Regions from separate parts of the Paenibacillus sp. sgz302190 genome, predicted to be linked through region 3. Evidence: riboswitches for the same ligand, from Rfam matches in the RefSeq annotation. Region 3 holds a riboswitch; each other region holds the start of a gene.
What was found. Region 3 has a riboswitch for cyclic di-GMP ahead of AC6RNO_RS35110 (S-layer homology domain-containing protein). Riboswitches for the same ligand answer to the same signal wherever they lie in the genome.
Positions count from the first base shown of each region.

Region 1: linked by a shared signal. The riboswitch ahead of AC6RNO_RS07435 (anti-repressor SinI family protein) and the one ahead of AC6RNO_RS35110 (S-layer homology domain-containing protein) in region 3 are both predicted to bind cyclic di-GMP.
Region 2: linked by a shared signal. The riboswitch ahead of AC6RNO_RS28220 (amino acid adenylation domain-containing protein) and the one ahead of AC6RNO_RS35110 (S-layer homology domain-containing protein) in region 3 are both predicted to bind cyclic di-GMP.

Region 1 is NZ_JBZYAO010000004.1:150,412-153,728, forward strand. Features, by position in the region: gene AC6RNO_RS07420 (aminotransferase class I/II-fold pyridoxal phosphate-dependent enzyme) at 1-566, shown strand, start outside; gene AC6RNO_RS07425 (helix-turn-helix domain-containing protein) at 606-941, shown strand; gene AC6RNO_RS07430 (helix-turn-helix domain-containing protein) at 1,198-1,533, shown strand; cyclic di-GMP riboswitch class II at 1,717-1,800, shown strand; gene AC6RNO_RS07435 (anti-repressor SinI family protein) at 1,854-2,069, shown strand; gene galE (UDP-glucose 4-epimerase GalE) at 2,227-3,240, shown strand.
Region 2 is NZ_JBZYAO010000035.1:7,135-10,451, forward strand. Features, by position in the region: gene AC6RNO_RS28210 (FUSC family protein) at 1-527, shown strand, start outside; gene AC6RNO_RS28215 (aldo/keto reductase) at 736-1,746, shown strand; cyclic di-GMP riboswitch class I at 2,031-2,119, shown strand; gene AC6RNO_RS28220 (amino acid adenylation domain-containing protein) at 2,217-3,317, shown strand, end outside.
Region 3 is NZ_JBZYAO010000062.1:12,341-15,657, reverse strand. Features, by position in the region: gene AC6RNO_RS35110 (S-layer homology domain-containing protein) at 353-1,543, opposite strand; cyclic di-GMP riboswitch class I at 1,599-1,710, opposite strand; gene AC6RNO_RS35105 (amidohydrolase family protein) at 2,003-3,317, shown strand, end outside.

The sequences.
Region 1 (3,317 bases), on a different contig from region 3:
GCATGCTTGTTTCCAATGATCCGGATGATTTGCAAAAAGCGCGTTTCTTGGCCACTCAAGCCAGGGATGCGGCCGTGCATTACCAGCATTCGGAGCTTGGCTTTAATTATCGCATGAGCAACGTATTGGCAGGGATTGGGCGCGCGCAATTGGGCGTACTGGATGAGCGGGTGAGTGCTCGAAGAGCCATTTTCGAAAAGTACCGGCAGGGCCTATCCGGCATCCCGGGCATACAATTTATGCCTGAATTGGAGAACACAAGGTCGAACCGATGGCTTACCGTGATCACCCTGGATGAGGAACAACATGGCGTAAGCGTCAAATCCATACTCGAAGCAATGACAGCAGAAAACATCGAAGCCCGTCCGGTTTGGAAACCGCTTCATCTGCAGCCTCTTTTTGGGGGAGCGGCATATTACCGGCATGCGGAGAACGAAAGTGTTTCCGAGAAATTGTTTAACACCGGCTTATGCTTGCCATCAGGATCCGGGATGATGGAAGAGGAGCAGACGAGAGTTATCGATTGCATGAAAAGCACATTACGGCACAAAGCGGCTGTCAGATAGCATGGAATATATTACATCGTTAAAAAAAGGAAGATCTTGATGATAGGAACTCGAGTACAGCAGCTTCGCAAGGAAAAGGGATTGTCTCTGTCCGAGCTGGCAGAGCGGGCCGGCGTGGCCAAATCATATATAAGCAATTTGGAACGTGATGTTCAAAAGAACCCGTCGATACAATTTCTCGAGAAAATCGCCTCCGTTCTGAAGGTGCCTGTAGACAGGTTTCTTGATCAAGAAGCTCCGGAAACGAATGTCGCAGAACTGGATCAGGAATGGTATCAGCTTATTAAAGAAGCTATGTCATCCGGTATTAACAAGCACCAGTTTAAAGAATTCCTTGAGTTTAACAAATGGCGTTTGACGAACCCCGGCGAGTGAACGGCGGCGCTGAGAGTCCGGCGGGCGAAGTTTGTTTTGTGCAACCCGCCGGACACCGGGGGTAGGCCTTCGAAATGCATCTCCTTAAATGGCAAATAGAAGTTTAACCGCTTTTATTTCTCCATTTTTGTGCAGATGCATTTTTTCTTTTCTGAAAATTGTATGCGGTTGGAAAATATAGCGATAGTCTGGGCAGGGGTACTTTGCTATAATATGCGTAAACATGGTGAATAAAGCAAAAAGGAAGATGATAAGTGTGATTGGTAAAAGGATTCAAAGATTACGGCTGGAAAAAAAACTCAGCTTATCTGAGCTTGCTGCCAAGGCTGAAGTCGCCAAATCTTATTTAAGCAATATGGAAAGAGATATTCAGAAAAATCCGTCCATTCAATTTTTGGAAAAAATTGCGGTTGCGCTTGACGTGCCGCTCGACTTGATCCTGCACGGAGAACAGCCGAAAGTGCAAGAAGAACTGGACAGCCAGTGGCAGGATTTAGTCAAAGAGGCGATGGATTCGGGAGTAACGAAGGAGCAGTTTCGCGAATTTTTGGAATTCAGCAAATGGAAGAAAAACCAGGAAAACAACAAGTAAGCATCCTACTAATTACTTATCTATTGCGGATACATTAGTATCATTTTCCTAAAAAACAATGACCTAGCAGTTTTTTTTCAAATTTTTTGGTGGAATTTAGGAGAAGGTCGTTGTATAATAGGCTTAGGTTGATGAGAAATGTTTCAGTCTTAGGCCTTGAGATCTATTCCGCAATTGGATAATTAATTATGGGAATACTTTGATACATGCGCCGTATGTGGGCACCTGGAGCATGTGGAGTTAGTGGTGCAACCGACCCAATCTATTAAACCGTTAATAGATGGTTTTTTGCAAACAAACTTCACATTGGAGGTAATAGTATGTCCAAAGTATTTGTGCAATTGGGTATGGAACGCAATCCCTTGGATTCAGACTGGGTAGAAATGATTCGCGAGGCTCGCAGCTTGGGGTTAACAATTGGTGAAGTGCAAGCTTATTTAGGGTCATTCGCACAGTTGGACAGAGGGTTAACCAAATATACGAACATCAACGCCGGGGCTGCCAATAATGACCTGTCCGGCAAAGTCGTTGTGTAATCATGCATTTGTTACCGGAGCGCACTGATCCTTTTCCTTGAGAAGGGTGGGGCGTTTTTTTGGTATTTGCTAAAATGGCATAAATCCATTAAGTTGGAAAAAGGCTGCATGCAGATGCGCCGGCGCAATGAAATCGTAAATTGGAGGAACGGAAATCATGTCCATTCTAGTAACTGGCGGAGCAGGTTATATTGGCAGCCATACCTGTGTCGAACTGCTTGACAAGGGTTATGAGATCGTCGTTGTCGACAATCTGATGAACAGCAAGCCGGAGGCGCTTGAGCGGGTCCGTGAGCTGACGGGGAAGGATTTTGCATTTTATCAATTGGATTTGCTCGACTTTGCGGGGCTGGAACAGGTGTTTCGCGAGCATTCGATCGAAGCGGTGATCCATTTTGCAGGGTTAAAGGCAGTGGGGGAATCGGTCTCTTTTCCTTTATCTTACTACCACAACAATATTACCGGCACATTAATTCTGTGCAATGTCATGCAAAAATACGATGTCCGCAAATTGGTGTTCAGCTCTTCGGCAACTGTCTACGGGGTGCCTGAGCAGGTGCCGATTCATGAACATTTTCCGCTCGACGCGACGAATCCATACGGTCAAACAAAGCTTATGATCGAGCGGATTTTGCAGGACTTGTACATCTCGGATCACAGCTGGAGCATATCGCTGCTGCGGTATTTTAATCCGGTCGGAGCGCACCCCAGCGGACGAATCGGGGAAGATCCGAACGGCGTGCCGAACAATCTGATGCCGTATGTGAGCCAAGTGGCTATCGGCAAACTGGAAAAGCTGCGGGTATACGGGAACGATTATCCGACCGTAGACGGAACCGGAGTCAGGGATTATATTCACGTCAGCGATCTGGCCAAAGGGCATTTAAAAGCATTGGAACAACTGCTGTCCAGGAGCGGGATCGAAGCGTATAATCTCGGTACCGGCCGGGGTTACAGCGTGCTTGAAATGGTCGAAGCCTTTCAAAAAGCTTCCGGAAAAGTAATATCGTACAGCATCGAGGAGCGCAGGCCGGGGGATGTGGCTACGTGCTATGCGGACACAACGAAAGCGCGCGAGCAATTAGGCTGGGTTGCCGAGAAAGGCGTTGAAGACATGTGCGCAGACGCCTGGCGCTGGCAATTCAACAACCCTAACGGATATGAAAAATAAACAGGCTGGTGTTGTTCCCTGACAGCAGCCGGACTTTGCCAAACTGCAGACAACTGCAGTTTTTTTGCGTTTCATGC
Region 2 (3,317 bases), on a different contig from region 3:
AAGACAGTTTGCAGGGGGCTGTGCAGTCGCTGGCGAATAAATACAAGCTTATGGAAGAGGAAGTTAAAAAGCTTAAGCGCGCCGGTTTCAGCCGCATTCGCCAATTAGTCATCTACAAGCAAATGCTGCGCGCCATTTACAAAGGATTTGAGGTTTTGGACGCCGTGGAGGAGCATTATTTTCAGGCGGCGCGCACACCGCAAACCGATGCGTTTTTTGACGGCCATCTGGAGAAGTTGATCAAATTCCACGAGCACGTGCTGCTGAAGTTCGATGATAAACTGAAGGCGGACAGCTCCGAAGGGCTGGAGATGGAGGCGGAGAGCGAACGTTTTATGTCGACGATCATCGAGCAGTTTTCCGAAGGGCCGGGAGGTATGTTGCGGCATTCGGTCGTGGCGGCCGCCATGTACGATTACGGCCATCAGGTAGCGCGGCTGGACAAGCTTGTGGAACATTACCATCGCGGAGATACGGACGAGAAGGAACCGATCGATGCGCTGCTGAAAAGCATAAAATTGAAGTAGCAAAATGAGGAGCCGTTGTCCCCGAAAAGGGGCAGCGGTTTTTTGCGCTCGGATGGAAAAACTTGTTTAATCGAATGGCATAAAGCACATTTTGTTAATCAATCGCCAGTTTTTAACCGATATAACAAAAAAGGATTCTGAAGGTGGTTTTTCCATATATTTTATAAAAAACTCTACACATTATTTTACGGGAGATGGTGGAAGCATCATGGAAGAGAAAACAGTAACTACGGCAGCTTCATTGCAATTACGCAAGCTGGGCAACTCGGATTTAAAGCTGTCACCGCTGGGGCTTGGATGCTGGCAGTTCAGCAACGGAAAAGGGCTCGTCGGGAAATTCTGGCCGGCGCTGCGGAGAGAGGATATAAGGCAAATTGTTCAGACCAGCTTGGAAGGTGGAATTAATTGGTTCGATACTGCTGAAGCGTACGGTGGCGGACAGTCTGAGCAGCTACTTGCCGGCACGCTGAATGAGATTGGCGGAACGCTCGCGGCACAGGCGAATATCGCTACGAAATGGTGGCCGGCTTTTCGCACCGCAGGCAGCATTACGGCAACGATTGATGAACGTATCCGCCAGTTGGATCACCGGACGATTCACCTTTATCAGGTGCATTCTCCTTACTCCTTTGCTTCGGTTGCCGCCATGATGAATTCTATGGCTAGTTTAGTCGAGCAAGGGAAGATTAAATATGTGGGTGTAAGCAACTTTTCCGCGCAACAAATGCGCGAGGCCGATCGCGTGCTGCGCGAGCATGGCCTTCGTCTAGTTTCGAATCAAGTGAAATATAGCCTGCTCGACCGGAGAATTGAACAGAACGGAATTTTGGATACGGCTAAAGAACTCGGCGTGGCGATCATCGCCTACTCCCCATTAATGCAAGGGATCTTAAGCGGCAAATTTCACAAAAATCCATCCTTGGTCAAGTCGATCACGGGTCCGCGAAAGTGGACAGCGGCATTCCGGGAGTCGGGCTTGCAGAAATCAAAGCCGCTGATTGAAACGTTGGAACAGTTGGCTCAACAATATAACGCAACGCCAACGCAGATTGCCTTGAATTGGTTGATTAATGCCCACGGAGAGAACGTATTTGCGATACCTGGGGCTTCAAAAGTAACTCATGCCGAGGAAAATGTGAAGGCGATGCAGTTTACCTTGACAGCCGGAGAGATTGAGATGGTCAGCAGCATTTCCAACCAAGTGCTGAGATCGAAGTAATTGTGACCAATATACTTATCATGAATTTTATTAAAAACTTAGAATTTATTGACAAAATTCGATATTTTTTAGATAATACAATTAATTCCATAGGTATATCGATCTAAGAACAGCGAACTAAGCGGATCGCGGATTCATCATGCTAACAGAATTAAGCCGCTAAAGTTGTGCAGAAGTCTCGGCGAATACCGGAAGGCTGTATAAAACTATGGGAGGGGGCCGTTTATGTAAATGGATGAAGCCAAGTTTCTGGTAAGGATGTAAAACAACATACTTATGTTATTTCCCGTTAATCGTAAACACCTCGAAAGTGGTGGACACAAAGCCATGGGTCTAAAGCTGGATAAACAGCCATGATTGCCAGGTTGCCGAAGGAAACTGGGCGAAATTTGTCGTCTGTTCTTCTTAACTATGGGAACAGGCTTTTTTTATTGCAGCGAAAAATCATTCGGAGAACAGGGGGAAACGTTATGGAAACAAGCGTGATAGGTATCGAGGAGTATCCGTTAAGTTCCTATCAGAAAGATATATGGCTCGAGCAAAGTATGCACCCTGGAAAACCTATTTACAACCTTGGCGGGTACATTGAGGTTAAAGGAAAACTGGATACGGCTATCTTTAAGAAGTCCATTCAGTTGTTAATCAGGCAGAATGATTCTCTCAGAACTCGTCTTATTGATAAAAAGGGCGAGCCCTATTTAACAATCCTGCCGGAAATCGACTATGAAGCTCCGTTTCATGATTTTTCGGGGAAGAAAGATCCGAATTCCTTTTGCCTGGATTGGATGAAAAAAGAGTTTTTGAAAATTTTTCAACCGAAGGACAATTATTTTCGATTTGAATTATTACAAGGCGAACCGGGTGTATATTTCATTTTACTTAAAGTTCATCATATGATCATTGATGGATGGGGGTTTGCCCTCCTCATCAGTCAAATGTTTGAAAATTACAATGAATTGGCTCAAGGAATTGGGGAAATGAACAGACCTTCCTATTCCTATACCGATTTTATCTCTGACAACCAGAATTATTTGAATTCTTCAGCCTTTTTGAAGGATAGGAAGTTCTGGCAGAGCAAATATCGAACCGTTCCCGAGCCTTTGCTAAGCAGAGGTTTGAACACGGATGATGATTACGGCGATTCTGTTTGGAGCAATAGGGAAACTTTAACAATAAACAAGGCATTGTACGATCAAATGGTTGAATTTTGTAAGGAGGAAGGTTGTTCGTCGTTCCACTACTTTTTAGGCATACTGTTCCTTTATTTCAGCAGGGTTTGCAATCGAAACGAAATGGTGATCGGCGTCCCGGTTTTTAACCGGGGCAAAGCGCAGTATAAGCAGACCGTGGGACACTTCGCCAATGTGCTGCCGCTTCGGATAAGTCCCGAGCAGGATATAAGCTTCAAAGAACTGATAAAGTTCATCAAGCGTGAGCTTATGCAGTGCTATCGGCATCAGAAAATATCTTTCGGCGAAATTTATCGGGCGGTTTACGAGGATGTCCACGAAAAAGGAAATTTGTTTGATATATCGCTTTCTTTTGAAGAACAGGAAACGAGAGAATCGTTT
Region 3 (3,317 bases):
CTTAAAGTATCTGTTCCGGAGAAGGAAGCGCTGCCTGGTGAAAATCCATTGACCTTACGAAGTAATGTCCCGTTATTATCATACCAGGCTAGTTCGGTGATTACCTGTCCCGAAGGTGCATGTACAGTAATGGGATTCGTGTCTATCGATGAAACGGAACTAAAAGTTAATCCTCCGAAGTTATATAACCTGGATGAATCTATATTTAAGGTGTACGCTATTGTTTGAGTTGACGGAGCTGCTTTAGCATGGTTACTAAACATGACATCTATCTGAACCGACGCAATTAAAACAATAAGAGCTAATAATAAACTTCTACATGCTCTCATATGTGGTTGCTCCTCCTGATTATTTAGTTAGGGTAGGTATCTATAACACTTTTAGAGACAGGAGTATGCCCGGTAACAGAAGGAGTTTTTACATTCAAAACGAAACCTTCATTCTCGAATTTTGCTTTTGGGATAATATAAGCATTGATATATGGATAAGTAATCGCATAGGGAACGTTTAATGTTCCGGAAATAATGTCTTGAAAACTTTGCTTATACCCATATAACGAAAAAGGCAAATAATTGATTTTAGGGGCTAATGTATTTATGTCAACATGGGATTTAGCATACAGAATATAGCTTGCCGGATAATTCTTAATTGGGTTTTTATACGCCCCTGAACCCCAAGAAAGCTCGTTGATTGGAAGGAGATTTTTGTTCGGATCGTTGGGGTCTTCAAGATCGATAAGAATTAATTGATCAATTGTTCCCTTGAAATCGGGTGCATCAATGGCTAAATCGTCCGGATTCCAGTAATCAATTGCAAGTTTATCTGTGCCCCTTACTTTTTGGTTGAAAAAATCCGGATAGATGGTAAATATATTTGTTCTGTGCCAAACTAACTCTGCATTTGCTACAGCGTGTTTGTCAGCAGAAAGCGTTTGGCCGTCCTTAATGGAAAGAATACGCTCAATGATGGCCACCGCTTGAGCGCGCGTCGTCGTTTCGTCCGCCCCAAGTGTGCCGCTATCGTCCAGGCCGGTGATCAGCCCGGCTTTGGTCGCCAGATACATCCATTTCTTATCATCCAAGTTCTTGTCGCCAGTAGCCGCCCGAACCGCTATGCGCGCCATTTCTTGACGCGTCATCGGCGTATTCCAGTCTCCGCTCGTAAAGTCGCTCCATTGATGAATCCCCGCGGTGACCGCCGCGTTAATGTACGGCAAATACCAGTCACTGCCGCTGGCGGTGCCGGAAACCGAAAGATGAAGCGCGGTATCGACCATTTTGATAAACTCGGCGCGCGTCACTTTTTCGTTCGGTTTGAAAGAATGGTCTTGATAGCCGTCGACATAGCCTTTTTGAATGGCTCCAGCGATAGTTGTTTCCGCCCAATGTCCTTTCGTGTCGCTGAAGCTGCCTGTGGAAGCCGTACCGGCGGTAGTTATCGCTTTTGTTCCCGGCGCAGCAGTGGTAGAATCGGCCTCGGCAGCGTGAATGGAAGTTCCAAGTAGTGCGGCAGTTGCTAGTGATGCAATCCAATATACTTTCATTTGTATACCCCCAAAGGAATGAATTTACTTTTCTCAAATCAAAAAACCAACCGATTTCGGCAACCCGGCTGCCGTTTCTCCGAGAAATGTCTTACGACATATCCTTTGTAGAAGTAGGCCCGTGGCTTTGCGTCCCTGTCTTTCGAACAGGTTTGCCTTTTCGTGTTCAGTTGGTTTATAGGCATTTAAAACTACAAAAATAGTACATAAGATTTAATACAAGTCCCATATTAACCCATAATCTAACATATTTCCACATAATATTAATTTCTTGCACCTACTTGAACACACGCCGATCTTTTTCTTTCTTCATCAATAGCCTAGAGCTACGTTTGAGCAAGTGTCATAATTAAGTCTTGACCAAATATGTTAAATTATGTAATATTTTCTTTGTAAGCATTAGGTGTAAATTCGTTTTTCATCATCACTTTTGTAAAATCCATTCATTTGTCAAAGGAGATGGGAAGGTTGAGTAGACGTTACTTAATTAAAAACGGCTGCGTTTTGACGATGGACAAATCTTTAGGGGATTTTAAGAAAGCGGACATTTTAGTAGAAGACTCTGTCATTGCAACGATTCAAGAAGATCTCGAAGTATCGGATTGTGAAATGGTCGACGCAACGGATATGATTGTCATGCCGGGATTGGTGGATACCCATCGGCACGTTTGGGAATCTTTGGTGCGAACTATAGGCGCCGACTGGTCGTTGCCTACCTATTTGCAAAACATTTATTATGGCGGGTTTGGAAGCAGGCTGCGTCCCGCGGATTGTTATGCCGCTAACCTGTTGGGAGCTTTGGAAGCGCTCAATGCCGGCGTAACCACTCTTTTGGATTGGACGATGATTTATTCTCCCGATCATGCGGACGAATTGATTCGCGGCTTGCAGCATTCCGGCATTCGTGCCGTGTTCGCGTACGGAGCTTCCGGTGAAACCGAATATTGGAACCGTGATAGCAAAAAAATGGTTACTGACGATGTGCGCCGCGTAAAACAGCAGTATTTTTCCTCCGATGATCAATTATTAACGATGGGGTTAGCCATTAGAGGACCGGAATTTAGTCACTGGGATACATCGGTTCAGGAAATCCAGCTTGCCAGAGAACTGGGTGCGGTATGTTCCATGCATATTGGCTTCGGCAGTTGGGGGCCGGATGACCGATCCGTTGAAAAGCTATATAAAGCCGGTTTGCTTGGCCCCGATTTAAATATGGTACATGCAAATACAATGGGCTATGACGAATACAAAATGCTCGCAGATTCAGGAGCGTCGATATCCGTTACTCCCGAGGTGGAAATGATGATGGGGCACGGGTATCCTGCCACCGGGTTATTTCTTGAGAACGGCGGGACTCCTGCCCTTGGCGTGGATGTGGTGACTTCAACCGGCGGAGACATGTTTACGCAAATGAAATTCATGCTTCAGGCGGAGCGGGCGAGAACGAATCAGAGCATTTTAGCTTCCAAAAACATGCCCGGCGAATTAAGTTTGAAGGCTCGGCAAGTATTAAATTTTGCAACCCTGGCAGGAGCCCAGGCCTTGGGGTTAGAACGGAAAACCGGTACCTTGACTCCTGGAAAAGAAGCCGACCTCATCCTGATTCGGACGACGGGTTTGAATATGTTTCCTGTTTCCGACCCGGTCGGTGCCGTCGTGCAATTTGCAAATCCGGCCAACGTTGATTCCGTGTTTGTTTCCGGTCGTCCGGTAAAGCGGCACGGACAGCTTCTTCACGCGGACCTGAACCACGTGCGTAAAATCGCTAATGAAA